4 regions of the Halobacillus sp. ABR2_026 genome follow, and region 3 is predicted to be linked to each of the others. Evidence: riboswitches for the same ligand, from Rfam matches in the RefSeq annotation. Region 3 holds a riboswitch; each other region holds the start of a gene.
The links. A riboswitch is a leader RNA that binds a small molecule or an ion and turns the genes downstream of it on or off. The one in region 3 is predicted to bind thiamine pyrophosphate.
Positions count from the first base shown of each region.

Region 1 (5,315 bases), 1.5 Mb from region 3:
TACCGAGAGATCGATGTTTTTCAAAATCGTTTTCCACTGTACACCTTCCGCCTTCAATGGGACATTTTGATTCTTTTCGTCATAAGGAACAGCAAAATCTTCCGGCCCAGCCGGCAGTTCTTCCACCCGTAGTGGGTAGGGGGCCGACCAGCTGTGCTTCAAGGCGATCCTTGTGGCATACGGAAGCTGGATTCCCATCTTATGGACTTCCGGTGCGCTCGTCCTCAAATAGTCGAACGTCGGACCGTCGTAGGCAAGGCTTCCGGTCTTGTCGATGATCAATAGTCTCTCCAGGCCGTCCAGCCATCCTTCCAACTTGTGTTCGATGACGAGCAGAGTGAAGGCCAACTCTTTTTTCAGAGTCTTCATCAGTCTTATAAAATGGGTCCGTGCAATTGGATCGAGGTTTGCGGTCGGCTCATCAAGGATGACGATGTCCGGTTCCATCGCGAGGATGCACGCGAGCGCGATTTTCTGCTTCTGACCGCCGGAAAGGTCGGATAGATGGGCTGTTTTATAGTCTTCCATCCCGACCCAGGCAAGCGCCTGATCCACTTTTTCCTTCATGGCACCGAGCGGGGTGTTCAAGTTTTCAAGACCGAAAGCAATCTCATCTTCGACCGTCAACATACAAAACTGAGTTTCAGGATCCTGGAAGACGACCCCGACCTTGCGGGAGAGCGCCCCTGCCGGATAGTCGGCGGTGTTCGTTCCGTCGATGTAAACCTCTCCTTCAAGATGCCCGTCAAGCTCTCTCGGGTAAAGCCCGTTCAGGCAGTGGGTGAGGGAACTTTTCCCCGACCCGCTCGGGCCGAGGAGAAGGACGCCATCTCCCTGGTCTACGGTGAAATCAAGGCTTGAGAGCACGGGGTGTTCTTGTTCTTCGTAAAAGAGGCTTAATCCTTTGGTCCTTACAATTTCTCTACTCATGCTGCCCGCTTCCTCCGGTATTCTTTGCCGAGAGCGAAGCTTGACAGGACGCCGGTCTTCGCCAGCGCATCGCTGAGCGCCTTGCCGGCAACGCCTGAAATGACGGCTCCGCTGATGAGCCGGACGATGAACATCGCAAGCACATATCCGGTGCCAAGGGCGGCGTAGCCCTGAAGGAAGTACCCCCAGACGAAGCTGAAGACTGCGGCCATCACCCCTGCGAGCATTAGCGTGAACAGGTCGTATCGTTTGTAACGGGTCATGGCGAAGGCTGATTCAGCCCCGAGCCCCTGAACGATCCCTGTGATGAGGAGGATCGGTCCGACCGCATTGCCGAGCAGCACTTCGACCGCTGCTGCGATGGTCTCTGAAATGAACGCTGCCCCGGGTTTTCGGATGATGTAGGCGGCGATGATGGAAACGATGAACCAGATGCCGAAGATCAGGTCATAGCCGATCGGTCCGAAAAAACCGACGAGAATTTTGCCGACCGGAAGGAAGGCGAGATAGACGACAGCAAAGACGACGGCGAGGACGGACATGACGACGATTTCTTTCAACTTCCAGCTGTTCATTCTTTCGCCTCCTCATGGGAAGGGCTGTTGGCAGAGACGGTCACGGTCATCACCGTATGGGAAGAACCGCCCGCTTCCGTCGCTCTGAACACGTCTTCCAGTCCTGTGAAAATGTCCCGCGTATCCCCATCAAGACGGGTGGAGTAGTGGGCAGGACTGACGTCGACCCCTCGTTCTTTCATTGCCTCGATCTGCTGGTAGATGATGTCCATGTAATCACCGCCACCCATCGGATATAACGAGAATTTCGCAGCAATCCGCTGTTCGATGTCCTCGATCTGAGGAGCATTCAGGCGTTTTGGATTTTCATCGATATGGGCATCCCCGGATGAATCCCCGGGACAACCGATGGAAAAGGTGCCTTGGAAGGCGACATGCACGCCTGTTTTTGCGATATGTAGAAGAATCGCTTCTGTGACATCAAAGACGTGTTCCATCCGACCCCGGACCGTCGTCGTGACATCATCCGTCTTCATCCAAACCTTCGAGCTGTCCACCTGCTCGAGGCTCCCTTTGATATAGTCGACGAACTGATCGGACATTGGATGCACCGAGAATGAGCATCCTGCGATTCTTGATGTTCCACATTGATTGTTCTCCATGATTCATTCCTCCTTTTTAATAAGCACAAAAAAACTGCATCCCATGGGAATGCAGTCTACCAATCATAAAGGAAGAACCGGTAAAGGTCCTTGTGAATGACGACCGCACTTCCCCACGCTGGTATTATCCAGTTCGGGTTCCAAGGGTCGGAACGGATCCTCTCAGCCGCTTCAAGCAGCCCCCCTAGTGCAAAACATGTATGCAGTTCTTATACGCTGCTTCCATCGTAGCGGAGAGTCGAAGATTTGTAAACTCCCATTCTCTTAAAAAAACGGCCCGACCCAACCTCAGCTTCCAAGGTCAGATCGTACCGTCATACTTTCATCAAGCGTATTTTCATCGTCTCCTGTTCATAGAAACAGTCGATATACGGGACTCGTTCATAAGGATAATACGTGACGGAGTTCGGGGTTCCGTTCATCCATTGATACAGGTCTTCCGTTGAAGCGATTTCACTCAACACCAGCTGGACATCTTTACCAGTCAACGAGGAGAATTTGGCCGACGTGAAACCTTCGTTCTTCATAAATTGGAGTAAGTCCATCATCGTCTCCTTAAATTTAGACCTGAAAGCATATTTTCCCTGTATAGGAAAATTTTAAACGTGAAAAGCTCGAAATGTAAGAAAACCCTTTTTAAACGTGTCCTCTATATTATCTTACAATAATAAACAGAAAGAAGGAAGGGAAGAGTTTCGACAAAAAGACAGACGCTCTGACACGTCTGTCTTCTTCATCAATAGTAAGGAGAAATCATCAGGTAGACGATGACACCGGTCAAACTGACATAAAGCCAGATCGGCATCGTCCACCTCGCGATTTTCCTGTGCTTATCTACTTTCATCGCAAGTCCGCGGAACAAGGTAAGCAGTGCGAGCGGTACGATGAGCGCGGCCAGTACGATATGGGTGATCAGAATGAAATAATAGATTGTCGCGATGATTCCTTCGCCGCCGAACGACGTCGAGTCCGCCATCGAATGGTACGTCAGGTACGAGATGAGGAACAGAGCGGTCGTTGAAAACGCTGCAAAAATGAAACGCTTGTGCCACTTGACGTTCTTCCGGATGATCATAAACAAAGCGGCAGACAAAAACACGAAGGTGAACGAGTTGAACACTGCATTGAGAAGCGGGAGGATTTTGAGGTTGAAGCCAAGATCCCCGTCGATTTTAGGTACGAACAACAACGCCACGACGATGAGGTTGATCGCAATGGAAAGTCCCACGACCCACGGGACATAGTTGAATTTTTTCATAGTATCGGTCCTTTCAAAACTCATGGTATCGCATCCTCATCAAGTATAAAGAAAGTGAGGAGAGAGATGCTATGACAGAAAACGCACAATTTGTCGAAGAGAACACTAATAAAAGAAAAAGAGATGGGGCAAATGCTCCATCTCTTTTTCTGTCTAATGGGTGAATGGGCAAACCGAACCTTAAGTACAGCCATAGGATATAGCACAGAAAGGAGGTGATCCGTTTGTCCGAACAAAACTTGTTCCTCAGATTCATAGCTACAGGCCTTGAGCTTATCCTGTCGGGATTTCTCGCCATTCTTTATACTGCCACGCAGGACACAGGGAGGGGGTTCGATCCCAACCCGGTTTTCTGGAAGGCGTTTATCATCATCCATGTCACCCTGCTTCTACTCGTTCCGATGTTCGCAAAAGGAAGGACGATCGGCCTGCTCCTGACGAACCTCGACATCCGCTCCAATTCAGGGAAAGCACCGCACCCTCTGCAGACGATCTGGCGGACCTTCGTCGGCTTCGGCCCCGTCATCCTCACCCAAGGGTTATGGTATGGCGTATCCTTATTCACCGCCCTTATTGACCGGCATGGAAGAGGGTGGAGTGAGCTTCTGTCCTACACGACCATTAAACAGAAAGGTCCACCTGTGGAATGAAACCCCTCAGGCCACGACTGATTTCCGGTGGCCGAACAACCTTGCCCCGATGAAGATGAACGTGAGCAGCAGCAACACCCAGATTCCATCCCTGTACGTCGAGTAAGACAAAGGCGCGACCCACATATGATAAAGCTCCAGCCCAAGCCAGCCGAGAGGGAAAATCGGTGCTGCTTTTGCATAACTGGAATGAATCACGGCTTTCCCCTGGGCCGTCTTTCCTTTCTCTCCCCATGAAAAGCGCAGCAAATAAACGAGTGCGATAAGAAAAGCAGGGGTCAATAACAATCCGACGACTATCATTTTTCTTTCCCCTTTTTTATGTGTTCGCGAATGGTTTGATCCAAATGTTCATCCATGGGATTTCTCTGCCCGATATTTTTCAGTCCATCTCCGATGAAGTAGCCGGCTAAGGCGATTCCTGCTGCCAGGATGACAGCGTCTAATGAAAATTCCATCTGTAAGATCCTCCGATTTTTGTATGATTTCTATTCTATACGAGTCGGAAATCATAGAGTTTCAAAAAATGGGTTTCTTTTTCACCAGATGACAGAAAATTCCCTCGATTCATTTACGGGGCAACCACTGGATGGTACTATTTATCATAAGAATGAACGAAAAGAATACAAAGGAGAGAGGACCATGGGAAACGACGTTTTATATGCAACCTCCTATTTTGAGAGGCTGCCGGAACTCGGAGATTTGGCTCCAGAAGCCTTCAAGACTTTCGTAGAGTTTGATAAAAAAGCGTTAGCACCAGGAAAGCTGGATGGTAAATTGAAAGAATTAATCGCGGTCGCTGTGGCTCACGTTACAGGCTGTCCGTATTGCATCGATCTGCATGTGAAGAATGTAAAGAAGCAGGAAGCGACAAAGGAGGAAGTTTCTGAAGCGATTCTTGTGGCGACAGCGCTGAAAGCAGGTTCAGCCATCGCACACAGTGTCAATGCGCTCAATACATACGATGAGAAAGGCGATGATGCTTTATACAAAGCCTCTTATTTCAGCCGTCTCAAAGAACTTTCCAATCTTAATGAGGGGGCGTTCCATGCCTTTGTCGACTTCGATCAGCAGTCCATGAAAGGCGGGGCTATTTCTGCGAAAGATAAAGAGCTCATAGCCGTAGCCGTTGCGCATACCACAGTCTGTCCTTACTGCATTGATGTGCATACGAAAGGAGCCAAGAAGCAGGGAGCTGTAAAAGAAGAGGTAGCGGAAGCCATTTTCGTTGCCACGGCATTAAAAGCAGGATCGGCTCTTGCTCACAGTGTGAATGCGCTGAACTCGTATGATGAGTAAA
Region 1 is NZ_JBSWTM010000001.1:2,204,510-2,209,824, reverse strand. Features, by position in the region: gene ACXADE_RS11395 (ABC transporter ATP-binding protein) at 1-930, opposite strand, end outside; gene ACXADE_RS11390 (ECF transporter S component) at 927-1,505, opposite strand; gene ACXADE_RS11385 (YkoF family thiamine/hydroxymethylpyrimidine-binding protein) at 1,502-2,107, opposite strand; TPP riboswitch at 2,201-2,303, opposite strand; gene ACXADE_RS11380 (hypothetical protein) at 2,422-2,652, opposite strand; gene ACXADE_RS11375 (DUF420 domain-containing protein) at 2,844-3,389, opposite strand; gene ACXADE_RS11370 (RDD family protein) at 3,590-4,015, shown strand; gene ACXADE_RS11365 (hypothetical protein) at 4,022-4,318, opposite strand; gene ACXADE_RS11360 (hypothetical protein) at 4,315-4,473, opposite strand; gene ACXADE_RS11355 (carboxymuconolactone decarboxylase family protein) at 4,658-5,314, shown strand.
Region 1: another riboswitch for thiamine pyrophosphate. It lies ahead of ACXADE_RS11385 (YkoF family thiamine/hydroxymethylpyrimidine-binding protein); the one in region 3 lies ahead of tenA (thiaminase II).

Region 2 (5,315 bases), 2.2 Mb from region 3:
ATAAAATACATCATCAGACACATCCTCCGATTGCACATACCCCAGGCGCAGCAAGTGGGTGGCCACCTCTTGCTTCACTTTTCCTTCCAATTTCACGACCTGACCTGGATGGGATGCGGCGAAATACAATTGATGCAGGTGGTAGATACGTTCGAGCTCTTCAATCGGCTCAGGGTGGTCATCCACACGGAGATCGACCGCTACATCACTGAGGCCTCCGTAACCCGCTTTGTCTTTGACGACTAGCAGGGCGGCCGATTGTTTCCCACGACTGTCGCCACCTGCACGCTGAGCAGCTTTTATGGCTTCCAACAAACGATCAGCCAGAGGGCCATCTGCTGTTTCATACGCATTCCTCATATCAGTGACAGTTTCTTCATTTACTAAAATGTTGCCTTGGACTGCGTAAGACATTCCTGCCTCACCGCCCGCCCACTGATAACAGTCCGTTCCAGTGAACGTTGCACCTTTTCCTTGATGATCGACGATGCCGACTTGCCGATCTTCTTTTTGGGGATCGTCTTTCGTCAACAGACGGATCACCTCATCTGCTGAAAAACCTTCCTCAAGCAATCGCAAACCCTCGGGACCATACTGAGGATTCCCCATGGCCTGTGTAGCAATGGCACCGACTCCCGCTTTCGCCCATGGAACGATCGCCCCCACACCTAAGAACTTCGACTGGACGGCGACCCCCCATTCTCCTGTTTCAGGATCATGAGCACAAATAGAAAATGTCGCAATGGTTTTTGACTTCATTTCATTCCCTCCCTGTCTACATAGATTTCGGGAAAAAGAGACAATATCCTTCACCCCACTGGACGATCGATGCTCTATAGACGAACAATTTATAGTTTAAACTTTGCCTGTCCGGGTAAATTTCATACCGTAGCAGCTATTAAATAAAGAGAAAGGGAGAGAGATTAGATGAAACCGACTGTCCGTGAATACACCAATGACGAAAAGCTTATGGAAGACGTTAAACGATTGAAGGACGAAGGTATCGACCACAAAGAAATCTATATCCTGTCCCATGACGATGACCGTACCGACCGAATCGCTAAGAACGTTAATGCGAATACAATCGGACTTTCCGAACAGGATTTAAAAAATGTCATCAGCAATATTTTCAGTAAACAGGGCGATGAACTACGTACTAAACTTCAGGAAATTGGGCTTTCTGAAGATGAAGCTGAAGAATACGAAGAAGATATGGATGAAGGGAAAGTCCTGCTGATTGTCACGAACCCATCGAAAGCAGAAACATTATTATAAGAGAAACAAAAAAGGAGCACACCGGACGGTGTGCTCCTTTTTTCATATCAATAAGTCGTAAACCATGTCCATTTCTGCAGATAATACGTGGCATAACGAATAAATGTTAAATTGTCCTGATACTTGTTGTACTCTGCAGTATAATGTCCATCTTCGTTGTTCCAGATCCGCTGGAAATAGTCATCCACTTCTTGGAACACCTCTTCTTCCCCGTTTCCTTTAATGACCACATCCGCTTCCAGGTTCAAGTTGGCCAGATTTCGTCGTGTATAATTGGCGGAACCGGCGATTATGAGATCGTCTTCCGGGTGATCGATGTATAGCATTTTCGTATGGTACTGCTCCATATCCGTATCGTACCAGCGCAAGTTGATGTTCTCATTTCCAAGTCTCTGTAATTCGGCAGCCACAGGCAAATTCGGAATACCGGTTTTCTCATGACCGAATGCTGTCTTGTTCGGATCCATGATGATATTCACCGTAGCCCCCCGGTTAGCGGCTTCGTCTATGCTGTTCATAATTTTCTTGTCAGCCAGGTAATACATGCCGAGCCAGACCCTATCGTCCTCTCCTGCGTCAGATAGTCCATCAAGTATCGACTGATAGATCTTTCCTTCCGTGACGAACCGGGTGGATAATGGCCCTTCCTTCTCTTCCCATTCGATATCTTCATAATCTGGGAATTCATCTCCTCCGGAATAGCGGACGACGGCTTCCTCCGCTTCCAGGATATCTTTGATGATCGGCCCCGTCATCTTGAAGGCCACATTCTCGTGATAACCGCTTGCATCATGAGGATTTGCCGTCGAAACGATAGCCGCTTTTTCTGTGGCCAACAATTTCCGGTGGTTCGCTTTAATATTCAACAATTTCATGTAGGAACGAAGGGTCACTTTTGGTGCTTCTTTTGCAAGAGGGTTGCTAATCCAGCCGTCATCACCTGTTCCCATCCAGGAAAACAACAACCGCCATACGCTTGAATACAAGGGATTTGAATCTCTCAACCGGTTCAAATCCGTCAACACAACTTCCACACCGCCTTCTTCCAGACGTTTAATGGTTTCCGACTCATATGATCCGTAAACCGTATTGATCTGATCGGTTATGAAAACGACCTTCAAATCAGGGACCTCTTCTTTCCTCTCTAACACAGCATCCACCAATTCACTTGAAATCGGAGGAAACTCCACTTTTCCATTGGTATATCCATTAAATAAAAACATGTCCGCAACGATGAATTCATCTGCTTCTGCAATCGTCTGGTTGATCTCTTCAAATATTTGAAGATCATGGACCGTTTCACCGGCTTCATTTTCATAAGTAAGATCCCGATAAAATTCAATATCTTCCATCTGGTGCTCTTCGCCTTCATAGGCAATCCCATCAGGCAGGGTCTTCCATGAGGTGTGGTAGGCAATCGTTAGACTAAGAACAATAAGAATAAAGACAACGATCCAAAACCACTTTCGTTTACCTAATCGTTTTAAACGCTTCATAAGAGGCCTCCTAAACTAGAGTGCTCCTCTTATTTTCACTTCTATGGCAGGTTTCAAACCCCGATTCGACAAAAACATGATTAGGATTCCACCATTTAATCAAATGCGAGGGTCGATATTGAACATATCCCTGTATAACCAATTTCGTCCGTCTCCCTTTTCCTATCGAACCTTCACTCCTACAACCCCCCCAGAATAAAAAAATCCCCTATGCGATCGCGAGGATCGGACAGGGGTTGTTCATCATTAATGGGTGATTAGTTTGGGACGCTTTACAAAAAGAAGACTTACGATGATGCTGCTAAGGATGAACGCTGGCAGCATATACCCGCCGTTGTAAACGAGGGAATACAACCAGACGGGCTGACCTTCCGGAGCAAATTCTCCGTAGAAGACGATTCCTGCGAAGAAGTGTCCGAAAAAGCGCAGAACACTTCCGATCAGACATCCAACGACGATCCATCCGACCAACCGACGGGACTCTTTCGATTGAATCGCCTTCCATAATGGTGCAGCCACTAATCCAGCTGTCCCGATGACAGCAAAAGCTACCACATAGTCAAGAAAAGCCTGGACGGGTGTCATGATGTAGGCGCCTGTCAATAGTTGATAAAGGCCCAGCAGCAATCCGGTCGTAACACCGCCTTTTAATCCCCAGCGGAAAGCCATGATGAACACGGGGACCATTGCGAAGGAAACAGAACCTCCCTGCGCCCATAGTTTGAATGATAAAAATGGAATAATATCCAACAATAACGCGAGTGCTGAAAAGATCGCGACCTCGACGAGGAACAATACCCGGCGATTTCTCATTTCAACATTCCTCCTTATAAAAAGACACAAAAAAAGCAACGCCAAAGAGGGAAGCTTCCTGATGGAGGAGTCCCAATTTCGCATTGCACCATCAAAAAAGCCGCCATCCCTACGCCAGTATTAACTGACAGGTTCGAAGGGTCTGAACATGACATTCACTCTCAGCCGGAAGGCTCCCCTTGAAGGCTTTAAACCGTTTACTTTTCCTGATTTGTATCTATTATAATAAATTTTCTATAAGATTACAAAGTCTTTTCTATTTCCCGGGCAATCATTTCGTATTGGTGTACATTTGAAAGAACTCCATCGTCCGTTCCAGAATCATGTCTTTATCATGATCGAGGGTAGCGACATGGTAGCTGTTTTCAAGATGGATGATTTCCTTGTGTTCAGAAAAGACCGATTCAAAAATGACTTCTGAGTTGTTAGGCGGTACGACATGGTCTTCGTCAGATACGAAAATCATGATCGGACAATGGACTTCATCCAATCGCGGTTTCACCTTTTCCATCAATTGAACAAGTTCACCGATTGACTGAACAGGTGTCCGCTCATAAGCCAGTTCCACCGTTTCAGGGTCTTTGATATCTGACCCGATCGCTTCGATAAACCGCTCTTCTGACTCTGAACTGCTTTCCAGTGCTGGAATATCGATGGCAGCGTTGATCGGGATGACTCCCGCTACATCACGGTATTCACTCGCCATATATAAAGCAAGGGTTCCTCCCATAGAAAGACCGACGACGAATATTTTCGAACACCTTTCCTTCAACCAGTCATATCCTGCTTCGACCGACTGGACCCAGTCATCATGGGTGGTCGATTCCATATCCTCCGCTGTTGTCCCGTGGCCTTTAAGGCGGGGACAATGGACAGTATAGCCAGCCCTCGCATACGTCTCTGCCAGAGGTTTCATGCTCTGTGTCGTGCCAGTAAAACCATGACATACAAGAATTCCTACCTCATTCCCCTCGAAGCGCATCTCCTCTGCTCCATCCATCACTTGTACCATTGTACCGCTCCCCTTTCGCTTCTGATTTCCCAAGAATTTTCTGCAAGACGGTCTTCTCCAGCCACTTCCATGGCACTAAACGTTTAAACCATACATTGGTGCGTACCCCTGGTCCGATTGGATAACGCAGTTTGACCAGTTCTTCTTTATCCATTAATCCTGCCATCAAATCGGATACATCCTGAGGATCACCGGGTGTTTCTTTGTTTAGAGCATCCCACAACCCTTTTATGTAAGCAGCGTATGGAGATCCGGGGTCATGTAATGTTTCCGGGATCTCGAGTCCAGTCGACCAGATATTCGTCTGATAGGAGCCGGGTTCAATCAAGACAACGTCGATGCCGAATGGCTTCACTTCGAAACGGAGACTTTCTGATAATCCTTCCAAGGCATGCTTCGAGGCTACATAGGCTGACAGCCCAGGGAAACCGATCAGACCGCTGACGCTGCTTACATTCATGATCTTTCCGCTCCTTTGTTTGCGCATCACCGGGAGCACGGCCTGCGTAACAGCAATGACGCCGAACACATTCGTCTCAAATTGATGGCGATACGTGTCAAGAGGCACTTGTTCCAGGAACCCTCCGACGGCGTACCCTGCATTGTTGACAAGCACATCCAAGCGTTCGAGTTCATTCACCTTTTCCGAAAAACTTGTTAATGACTCAGAATCAGTCACATCCAACTGCCAGACATCGATCCTGCCGCGTACAGTCTCT
Region 2 is NZ_JBSWTM010000001.1:1,495,820-1,501,134, reverse strand. Features, by position in the region: gene ACXADE_RS07785 (DUF1028 domain-containing protein) at 1-759, opposite strand, end outside; gene ACXADE_RS07780 (YflT domain-containing protein) at 928-1,275, shown strand; gene ACXADE_RS07775 (phospholipase D family protein) at 1,323-2,771, opposite strand; gene thiT (energy-coupled thiamine transporter ThiT) at 3,018-3,584, opposite strand; TPP riboswitch at 3,674-3,774, opposite strand; gene ACXADE_RS07765 (alpha/beta hydrolase) at 3,856-4,596, opposite strand; gene ACXADE_RS07760 (SDR family oxidoreductase) at 4,547-5,315, opposite strand, start outside.
Region 2: another riboswitch for thiamine pyrophosphate. It lies ahead of thiT (energy-coupled thiamine transporter ThiT); the one in region 3 lies ahead of tenA (thiaminase II).

Region 3 (5,315 bases):
ATCAACTGTGTCCTAAATGGGAAAGGGCTTCAGGAGATCACTACCATTGTTTATCAAACAACAGGTATCCCCACAGCCATCAGTGATCATAACAAACAGGTCCGGTCCAATCAGTATTTCGATCGTTACTATATTGATATTCTGAATGGGAATGAGCCTTCGAAGGAGGGGGTTCTCGTCCAAACGCAACTGGAGAGTGATCACCCCCTGTGTCATTACATTGAAACCTATGAGTTTAAAGATCAAAAATGCTATCAGCTGACAATTTTATCGAACTATAAAAAGCAGGGATATATCCTTTTTAAGCCCGAGGATGAAAAAGATTTGAACTGGGTGAATCTCCATATTTTAGAACATGCCCTCACAGCCTGCGCCCTTTATTTTGTAAAAGAAAACGCGATTGAAATGACGGAAATACGGCTGAAAGACAACTTTTTATTAGACTTAGCAAAGCAGGATAAGGAAATGGATCGGGCGCTTTTGTCGAAGGCACAGCTCCTCGGTTATGATTTAGAGAAACCGTACATCTGCCTGGTCGGTCATATTCGTTTCGTTCCTGCGGAAGAAGAGAAACCGAATGCCACAAGATCCCATGTGAAGTCTTCCTCGATCAACAGCCGGAATTATTATATTCAAAAGGAAATCACCCACGCAGGAGATACTCTCCAAAGGCGTACGATGACGACGTTTGATGAAGGTGAAGTGATCGTTTATTTAGAAACGGACCGTCCGGACTTTGAAGAAATTGCGAATCAGTTTCTGGATTTGATTGAGCGGAGACTTCATGAGCTGTTGAAGGGGATTACAATCAGTTGGGGAATCTCCTGTCATAAAGGAGGCTACCAGGTCTTTCATAAAAGTTATGAAGAAGCAGCGACGGCATTGAAAATTGGTCAGCAGCATGAGGAGGGTGAACGGACATTTTTCAGTGATACGAGAATGAATCGGTTACTGATGGCCCTGTCCCATGAAGAGGAAATCGGCACCATCGTATCGGATACTCTAGAGAAGCTGATTGATTATGATCAGAAGAGGCAGACAGAATTGATCCATACGTTTATGGTCTATAATAAATACAACAGCAATGTCAGTCAGACAGCTCGTGCCCTTAACCTTCACCGTCAATCTCTGCTTCACAGACTGAGAAATATTGAGCATTTGACGGGCTTGTCCCTTCTGAATGCGGATGATCTCTTTTTACTGGAGCTGAGTGTAAGGCTGTGGATCCTGAAAAAAGTAGATGCCTAGAGCGCCCAGGGATGGCGCTCTATTTTTGATCCTTAACGGTGGTTTTCCACTTCTCCTGTCCTGTTCCCCTTTGATCAAGTGTAATCGTCCACTGGTCGGTTTCTTCATCAAAGGAAAGTAAAGAAACAATGAGAACTTCGGTCTGGGCCTGCCCTTTTTCAGATAAGGCTGTGGACAAAGCTTCAGATGCTTTCATGTCTGCCCCTTGGACTTCACTCATTTCAAGCTCCAGCACTTTTTCTGCCGCTGCTTGTTCAGGATAAGATTCAGCAATCGCCCCATCCACCCAGACTTCCACTTGTTTTCCCACCCATTGGCCTTCAGGCACATCGGATACCCACATGGCTCGTCCTTCATCCTTAGATCCATCATTCATTGGGGTGACAACAAGAAGTCTGTCCTCTTCCTGGGCCATGACGAACCCGCTTATATCAGGAGCAGCAGTTTCAGCATCCACTTCCTCTACATCCACTGGTTCCGTTTTTGATAAAAGGCCGCAACTACTGAGAAAAAAAGAAATGATGATCGACATTCCAAGCATCCCTATGATTTTCATGTTTCCCACACTCCTTTTCTACTTTATGAAGACGTTTGAATGGTAGAGAAAGTTTCACATGACAGAAACATCCAACTTTGTTATGATGATAATCAACAAGCGAATAGATTTATGAAACTACTAGGGGGGCCTGAATAGGCTGAGAGGAAAGTAGACAAACTTTCCGACTCTTATGAACCTGATCTGGTTAATACCAGCGGAGGGAAGTAGTCTGACGATACATGTATCGACTTACTGCATACCAGGCCAGGTCCTCTAAGGATCTGGCTTTTTTGTTATAACCTGTTCAGCTTCTTTCAAAGAGGGAGGTGACCTATGAAAAATACGAAGGTGCTCACTACGATGGCTGTCCTTGTCGCCATGGGGACGATCGGCGCACAGCTTCTCTGGTTCCCTGCAGGGATAGCCAAAGCTTATCCTGTACAGCATGCTGTAAATGTGATCGCGGCAGTGGTGCTTGGTCCTGTTCCGGCGGTCACTATCGCTTTTGTTATTGGTATGCTGCGTTTTCTACTGGGGCTAGGCACGATTCTAGCTTTTCCGGGCGGAATGTTCGGTGCTCTACTTGCTGGAATTTGTTATCGGATTTATGAGAAAAAGAGGTCTGCGGTGATTGGTGAAGTACTTGGTACCGGCGTCATCGGGGCATTCGTTTCAGTACCGATTGCACATGCTCTGATGGGAAGTGGTGCAGGTGCATTAACCTTCCTTCCATCGTTCCTCGTGAGTAGTGTTTCTGGAGCGTTAATTGCTTCTTTCATTCTATCACGCGTCAAAAAGGAAAATATGATCTTACAACCATAATACACGGAAACTGCTAGGGGCGCGAGTAATCGCTGAGATAAGGATCATTTTCCTTGGTCCCTTACTACCTGATCCGGGTCATGCCGGCGGAGGGAAGTAGTATTAGTCCTCTACTGTCCTCTAGTAGCTTCCGATAATAATAGGAGGCTCTACCATGTCTTTTTCCAACCAAATAAGAAGAGAAAACCAGGATGTTTATCAAGCCATTTTCAATCACCCTTTCATTCAGGGAATCGGAAAGGGAGAAGTCACGAAACATGCTTTGACTCATTACATCAAAGCTGATTATGAGTATTTGAATGCCTTTATGCATGTTTATGGAATAGCTATTTCTAAGTCTACGGATCGGAGAGATATTCAACTTTTTAACGAACAAATCGATTTTGTGCTGAACAGTGAAGTTCATCCTCACAACAACTTTTGTGAACAGATCGGCGTTCCTTACGAAGAACTTCAAGGCTTTCCACTGCCTCCGACCGCGGATCATTATATCAAGCATATGCTCTACCATGCTCATCATGGCGGCATTGGAGAAATTTTGGCCGCTTTGCTCCCATGCCCGTGGACGTATTACGAGATCGGTGTTGAATTGATGGAAACATTCAAACCTGACGACGGCCATCCTTTTTATCCATGGATCCAATTTTATGCCGATGCGGATGTGAAAAGCCTCACCAGCGTGTTGTGTGAACGTCTGGATGCATACGCGGAAGACGCTTCAGAAGTTGAAAAGCAGCGGATGAGAGAAGCCTTCAGGAAAAGCTGCCAGTTGGAATATGCCTTTTGGGAAATGGCTTACACCGAGGAACAGTGGCCTTGTGAAAAGGAGGGAGTACGATGAGGGACGTGTCCTGTGCTTTGACGATTGCCGGTACAGATCCGAGCGGAGGCGCCGGGGTTCAAGCAGATTTGAAAACATTTCAGGAGTTGAAAAGCTATGGAATGAGTGTCGTCACTTCCGTTGTTTCACAAAATACGACGGGGGTCAAAGATGTCCATCACCTGCCTGAAGAATTCATAGAAAGCCAATTAAGGGCCGTGTCGGAGGATATGCCTGTGCATGCATTAAAAACGGGAATGATCGCGAATAAAAAAATGATGAAAGTCATTAGTGGATGGCTGTCAGATCTGGATGCTCCATATGTGATGGATCCGGTCATGGTCGCTCAAAGTGGCGATCCATTGATAGAAAGAGAAGATCAGCGTTATTTAAAAGAATATCTTTTGCCGCAGACAGCCCTTGTCACCCCGAACCTTCCCGAAACGGAAGTGATGGTCGGGGGAGATATTGCGACAGAAGCGGATATGAAAGAAGCAGCTGAAGTCATCGTGAAGGAATTCGGGGCTGGAGCTGCCTTGATCAAAGGGGGCCACCTTAAAGGAAGAGCGATCGATTTTCTGTATGATGGTAAGCAATTTTATGAATTTGAGGCTGAACGCATCGATTCTTCCAACACTCATGGCACCGGTTGTACGTATTCTGCTGCCATTACAGCGTATTTAAGTCAAGGCTACCCGCTTCCTCAGGCCGTTAAAGAAGCGAAGCAATTCGTAACCGAGGCCATCCGTTACTCCTTTGATTTAGGGAAAGGAAACGGGCCGACGAATCATTTTGCCCTACGTAAGGAGGTTAATCAACCATGAAAAATCACGTCATCCAACAAGTAAGAGAACAGCGGCCGCTCATTCATAATATGACGAATGCAGTGGTCATGAACTTTACAGCAAACGGCCTGTTGGCATTTGGAGGATCTCCAATCATGGCCAACGCAAAGCAGGATGCTCCAGATATCACCCGTTTATCTCAAGGTCTTTTATTAAATATCGGTACGTTGCATGAGGAGCAGGTTGAGGCGATGATACTCGCAGGGAAAGTAGCGAATGAGTCTGGGATCCCTGTCGTACTTGATCCTGTGGGTGCCCCAGCGACTTCCTATCGGTCCACAGTCTGTAAAAAAATTCTGAAGGAAGTTAGCCCGACAGTCATTAAGGGGAATGCGGGTGAACTTGCCCATCTCGTCGGTGTAAACGTTGAAACAAAAGGGGTGGATTCCTCAGAAGCGTCGGATCAAGAGTCCATCGTCCGACGGGTGGCGGAACAATATCAGACAGGTGCCGTATGTACAGGGAAGAAAGATGTCGTGTGTATCGATGGGGAACTCTCTTACAATGAAACGGGACATCCTTACCTTGCGCAAGTTACAGGTTCTGGTTGTTTGTTAGGATCTCTGCTGGCCGCAGGTTTATCAGTCGAAGGCCGCCCGTTAGAAAAAGTGCTTGCTATACTCAGCCATTATGGATGGGCAGCGGAGCAGGCGGCCTCCCATCCCGATGTCGGGGGGCCTGGCACTTTTCTCCCGCGTTTTATAGATGCCCTGGCAAAGGATGAAGATTCATGAATGCTGAAAAACTAAGAAAATACTTTATTATGGGGAGTCAAAACTGTGAACGTGACCCTTTGACTATTTTGGATGAGGCACTTAAAGCAGGTATTACTTGCTTTCAATACAGAGAAAAAGGGGAAGGCGCGTTGTCGGGAGAGGCGAAGTACAGCCTCGGGCATAAGCTTCGTCAGCGATGCGCGGAAGCGGGAGTGTTGTTCATCGTCAATGATGATGTCGAGTTATTTGATGCCCTGAAGGCAGATGGAATCCATGTTGGTCAGGATGATCGGAGCGTAGAGGAAATCCGGTCGAAATTTCCTGAA
Region 3 is NZ_JBSWTM010000001.1:3,693,818-3,699,132, reverse strand. Features, by position in the region: gene ACXADE_RS18760 (PucR family transcriptional regulator) at 1-1,248, shown strand, start outside; gene ACXADE_RS18755 (DUF3221 domain-containing protein) at 1,268-1,804, opposite strand; TPP riboswitch at 1,917-2,026, shown strand; gene thiW (energy coupling factor transporter S component ThiW) at 2,120-2,608, shown strand; TPP riboswitch at 2,614-2,720, shown strand; gene tenA (thiaminase II) at 2,763-3,449, shown strand; gene thiD (bifunctional hydroxymethylpyrimidine kinase/phosphomethylpyrimidine kinase) at 3,446-4,252, shown strand; gene thiM (hydroxyethylthiazole kinase) at 4,249-5,007, shown strand; gene thiE (thiamine phosphate synthase) at 5,004-5,315, shown strand, end outside.

Region 4 (5,315 bases), 1.6 Mb from region 3:
AAAAATATGGTGAACGGCATATATACGATCAACGATGAAAACTTGTACAAGCTATTAGCCCTTTTGCATGATTCAGAAGGTATTTCTCTCGAGCCATCGGCACTTGCAGGCATGTACGGGCCTGCTTCCATTGATATTCAACAACAGTTAGAACACATGTATGGCTCAAGTTTGAGTCAGGCTACCCATCTGGTTTGGGCAACAGGGGGCAGTTTGGTTCCAGATGATATTATGGAAGGTTTTGTTTCCAAAGGAACATCACTTTTACGTCAGAAGGAATAGAGAATCTCACCAGTGCGCTCCTCGTGATTTATTGCTTCCAAGAAGATTGAAAAAGGAGGAATATTTAAAGTTGAAAAAACTCTTAGCGTTATCAATTACGGCCTTCTTTTTAATAACAGGTTGCTCTGATAATTCGGATGGTAATAAACAGGAAGAATCGCCACGACCTGCTGAAGGTTTAGAAGTTATAGCAGATAATCTGAAAGTCCCATGGTCCATCGAAAAAATGGAAGACACTTTTTATTTAACAGAAAGATCAGGGAACATTGTCAAAGTAGAAGATGGTGAAGTAGAGAGGCAGAGCGTAGAGCTTGAAGAAGAGGTATCCACAGCTTCCGAGGCAGGGTTGCTTGGCTTTGTTCTTTCTCCTGACTTTTCCGAATCGAACCTTGCCTATGCCTATTACACCTATGAAGATGGTGAAGAACAATTGAATCGGATCGTAACGCTTCGGTTGGAAGATCGTGGATGGAGAGAAGAGGATCTGCTTCTTGATGGAATCCCCAGCGGTACGTACCATCATGGAGGAAGACTTAAAATCGGTCCTGATGAAAAACTCTACGCTACGGCTGGGGATGCTTCTGATCCTGAAATAGCCCAAGACCTGGATTCATTAGGTGGGAAAATTTTAAGAATGAACGTAGATGGAACGATCCCGGATGATAATCCATTTGAGGATTCCTATGTTTATAGCCTTGGACACCGTAACCCTCAAGGGATGACTTGGTTATCGGATGGTACGATGTATGCAAGTGAACATGGGGATCATGCAAACGATGAGATTAATTTGATTGAAGCGGGTCAAAATTACGGTTGGCCGGTCATCGAAGGCTCTGAAGAACAAGAGGGAATGGTTTCGCCTCTATTCACTTCTGGTGATAACTCCACCTGGGCACCATCTGGAATGGACAATTATGAAGGAAAACTTTATGTTGCAGCATTAAGAGGGTCTGCCGTGTTAGAATTTAATCTCGAAACAGGTGAATATCGTGAAGTGATCACTGGTCTTGGAAGGATTCGGGATGTACAGATTGAGGATAACAATCTTTATTTCATTAGTAATAATACAGATGGTCGTGGAAATCCACAGGAGAATGATGACAAGCTGTATAGAATTTCACTTTCAGGTCTGGATTAACTACCGTATAGTAACCTTTCAAAATCGGTCCATACAATAGAGCGCTTCAGTCACGAAGCGCTCTTTACCATCTTTTCTATGAAAGGTTAGATACTCAAAAACGTTACATCGATAGTTTCATAGTTATCGAGGAATGTTTTGACATTGATCTAGAACATGTTACGATATCATTGAAATCAAAAAATCATAGACGATCCACTAGGGGTGCCTTCTCATAAGGCTGAGATTAAAGTGTAGCTTTAAGACTCTTGGAACCTGATCTGGTTGAGACCAGCGTAGGGAAGTGGCGGTTAGCGTGTATCTTAAGCTACATATCAATATTACACCTGAAACCCCTTTCTTTACGTCCATAAAGAAAGGGGTTTTTTTAATGGCTGGAAATAGAGGCAGAGAGTGTGTGCGTCTTATTTCTTGTTTCCTTGCCCGTGGATCGTCGGGAAAAGGAGAGAATGATCATGAAATTTTCACAGGAGATTCGTAAAGCGGTGGATCCGATTTGGGAAGCGAGTTTCAACCATCCGTTCGTCAAAGGGATCGGAGACGGGACGTTATCCCTCGACCAGTTCCACTACTACGTGCTTCAGGATTCGTATTATCTATCCCATTTTTCGAGAGTGCAGGCGATGGGGGCAGCTAAATCCGAAGACATGAAGACGATGGCCAGTATGGCTTCTCATGCTCAAGGGACGTATGAAGCGGAGATGGAGCTTCATGAGAACTTTTCTGAAAGACTTGGGATCACAGACGAGGAACGGAAGCAGTTCACGCCTTCTCCAACGGCGTATGCGTACGCCTCCCATATGTACCGCGGCGCCTACCACGGGGACTTGGGAGAGATCATCGCTACGATTCTTCCATGCTACTGGCTTTATTATGAAGTTGGGGAGCACTTGAAAGATCATCAGCCGGAGGAACCGATTTATCAGGAGTGGATTGTCACCTATGGCGGAGATTGGTTTCGGACGCTTGTAGAAGAGCAGATCGATCGGTTGGATGATCTCGCGGAAATGAAATCGGAAGCGGACCGTGAGCGGATGAAGGAGTTGTTCGTGATCAGCAGTCAGTATGAATACATGTTTTGGGAGATGGCTTATGTCATGGAAGAATGGCCGTTTGATATGAGAGCTTCTATTGTGGCAGGCCAGGGCGAATAAACCGTGAGACCTTCCATTCACTTGATTTCAACAGGAAGGCAGTCGTTTGCTGAGCTGACGGAGAAGGTGACGGTGGTCCAGCAGGAGGTCGATTTTCTCCACATTCGGGAAAAGCACCGCTCCGCTGCGGAAGTTTTCACTGGCGTTCAGCAGTTGACGGATGCCGGATTTCCGTTGGATCGCATCATCATCAATGACCGGGTGGATGTAGCCAAGGCTTCAAAAAGTGCCTGGGTTCAGTTGACTGGTCATAGCCTGCCTGTATCGGAAGTGAAGCACCATTTTCCAGCATTGAAAGTCGGAAAATCCGTTCATTCTTTACCAGAGGCCATGGAGGCAGACGAAGAAGGCGCGGATTTCCTTCTTTATGGGAATCTCTATCCTACTTCGTCAAAGCCGGGAAAAGCAGGGGAAGGGTTGGAGTCGCTCCGTGAAATCATTCGGCATGTGAAAGGTCCGGTCATCGGCATCGGCGGGATCACCCCCGAGCGGGCCGGTGATGTCATTCGTACGGGAGCTCGGGGCATCGCCGTGATGTCAGGCATATTGCAGGCGGAGGACCCTGTGAAAACGGTACGAGCTTATCGAAAAGAAATCGATGGAGGGAGGATGTTATGAATACGCATTATGAAACGATCGTTGTCGGTGCTGGCGTGATCGGCAGCAGCATTGCCTATCATTTGGCCAAGCGCGGGCGCCGTGTGCTTCTTCTCGATCGCGGGACGGTCGCCGGCAAAGCTTCTTCAGCGGCCGCTGGCATGCTTGGGGCTCAGTCGGAATGGAAAGACGGGAACGATTCGTTGGATTCCTTTGCTACAGCAAGCAGAAAGATGTTCCCGGAGCTTTCTGAAGAATTAAAAGCGTATAGCGGTATGGATATTGGCTACCAGCAGAACGGCATTTATAAAGTGGCTCTCAACGACGAGGAAAAAGAAGAGCTGATCGCGTTTGGGGAAGTTCAAAGAAGGCGCGGGGAAGAAGCGGTATGGATGGAGCCTGAAGAATGGCAAAGGGAAGAGCCGGCGGTGTCTTCCCAGCTGAGTGGCGCGTTGCTTCTTCCGCATGACGGTCAAGTGTCCGCCCCCGATTTATCGAAGGCTCTTGCTTTGTCAGCGGTCGAACGAGGGGCAGAACTTTTCGAGTACACCGATGTTCACAGCTTGATCAAAAAGGGAGAGCAGGTCACAGGCGTGAGAACAACCCGCGGGGACATGAACGCTGATCATGTCGTCGTCGCCTGCGGGGCCTGGAGTGAGGATCTGCTTGGAGATGAGGCATCCGGGATGGAGATGTATCCGGTTAAAGGGGAATGCTTTTCCGTGAAAACGAAGCGCCGGCTCATTCAAGGGACGCTCTTTTCCAAAGGGTGTTACATCGTTCCGAAAGCAGGAGGTCGTCTGGTGGTCGGAGCGACCGAAAAGCCTGGCACCTTTGATGAAACGGTAACCTTGGGCGGGTTACTTCCCTTGTTGAAAGAGGCGGTCCAGCTCGTGCCTGAAATCGCTTTGGCGGAATGGGAGACAGCGTGGAGCGGTCTGCGCCCTCAAACAGCAGCGGGGATGCCTTATTTGGGACCGCACCCGGAATTTCCCGGACTTTTTATCGCGGCCGGCCATTACCGCAATGGCATTTTATTGTCACCGATTACAGGGAAAGTGATGGCAGACCTGATCGAAGGCCATCCCGTTCCTGGAGAATGGCTGACCACTGGAAATCGAACACGTAAAGGAGTGAACCTATGAAACTGCGAATCAATGGGGAATGGCTGGCCGTTCCGGAAACGGTCGCTACGATCGGAGAGCTTCTGGTTCATTTTCAAATCGATCAAAGAGTAGTGATCGTTGAACAGAACGACAACATCCTCGAGAAAGAATCACGAGCCGGTTGTGAGATCCAGGATGGAGATACGATAGAAATTGTACAATTTGTAGGAGGCGGATAAGATGTTGAAGATCGGTACCCAGGCATTTCACTCTCGTTTACTGTTAGGGACAGGGAAGTATCCGAATTTTGATATACAAAAACAGGCCGTGGAGGTATCCGAAACGGATATTCTGACCTTTACCGTCAGGCGGATGAATATATTCGAACCGAGTCAGCCGAATTTTCTGGAACAGCTGGATGTCGAGAAATATACGCTCCTTCCGAATACGGCAGGGGCGAAAACGGCAGAAGAAGCGGTCAGGCATGCGAAACTTGCGAGAGCTTCAGGGCTTTGCGACATGATCAAAGTCGAGGTGATCGGCTGTGACAAGACGTTGCTGCCGGACCCTGTGGAAACGCTGAAGGCAACAGAAGAACTGTTAAGAGAAGGGTTCACGGTCCTCCCTTATACGTCCGATGATGTCGTGCTTGCCCGCCGGCTGGAAGAGCTCGGGGCCCACGCGGTCATGCCGGGAGCATCTCCGATCGGTTCCGGGCAAGGAATCATCAACCCTGAGAATCTTCGGTTCATTATCGAGCAGGCACGCGTACCTGTGATTGTCGATGCCGGGATCGGATCACCGGCAGATGCTGCCAAGGCGATGGAGCTTGGCGCCGATGGTGTGTTATTGAATACCGCTGTCTCAGCGGCAGAAGACCCGGTGAAAATGGCCGGAGCGATGAAGCTGGCGATTGAAGCTGGACGCCTCGGGTATGAAGCAGGCAGAATTCCGAAGAAGCGCTATGCTACAGCAAGCAGCCCGGTGGAGGGAATGAGCCGGACATGAAGGAACGCTATTCCAGACAAACGCTTTTTA
Region 4 is NZ_JBSWTM010000001.1:2,141,138-2,146,452, reverse strand. Features, by position in the region: gene ACXADE_RS11105 (D-serine ammonia-lyase) at 1-282, shown strand, start outside; gene ACXADE_RS11100 (PQQ-dependent sugar dehydrogenase) at 353-1,420, shown strand; TPP riboswitch at 1,611-1,719, shown strand; gene tenA (thiaminase II) at 1,876-2,574, shown strand; gene ACXADE_RS11090 (thiamine phosphate synthase) at 2,578-3,192, shown strand; gene thiO (glycine oxidase ThiO) at 3,189-4,316, shown strand; gene thiS (sulfur carrier protein ThiS) at 4,313-4,516, shown strand; gene ACXADE_RS11075 (thiazole synthase) at 4,518-5,285, shown strand; gene ACXADE_RS11070 (thiazole biosynthesis adenylyltransferase ThiF) at 5,282-5,315, shown strand, end outside.
Region 4: another riboswitch for thiamine pyrophosphate. It lies ahead of tenA (thiaminase II); the one in region 3 lies ahead of tenA (thiaminase II).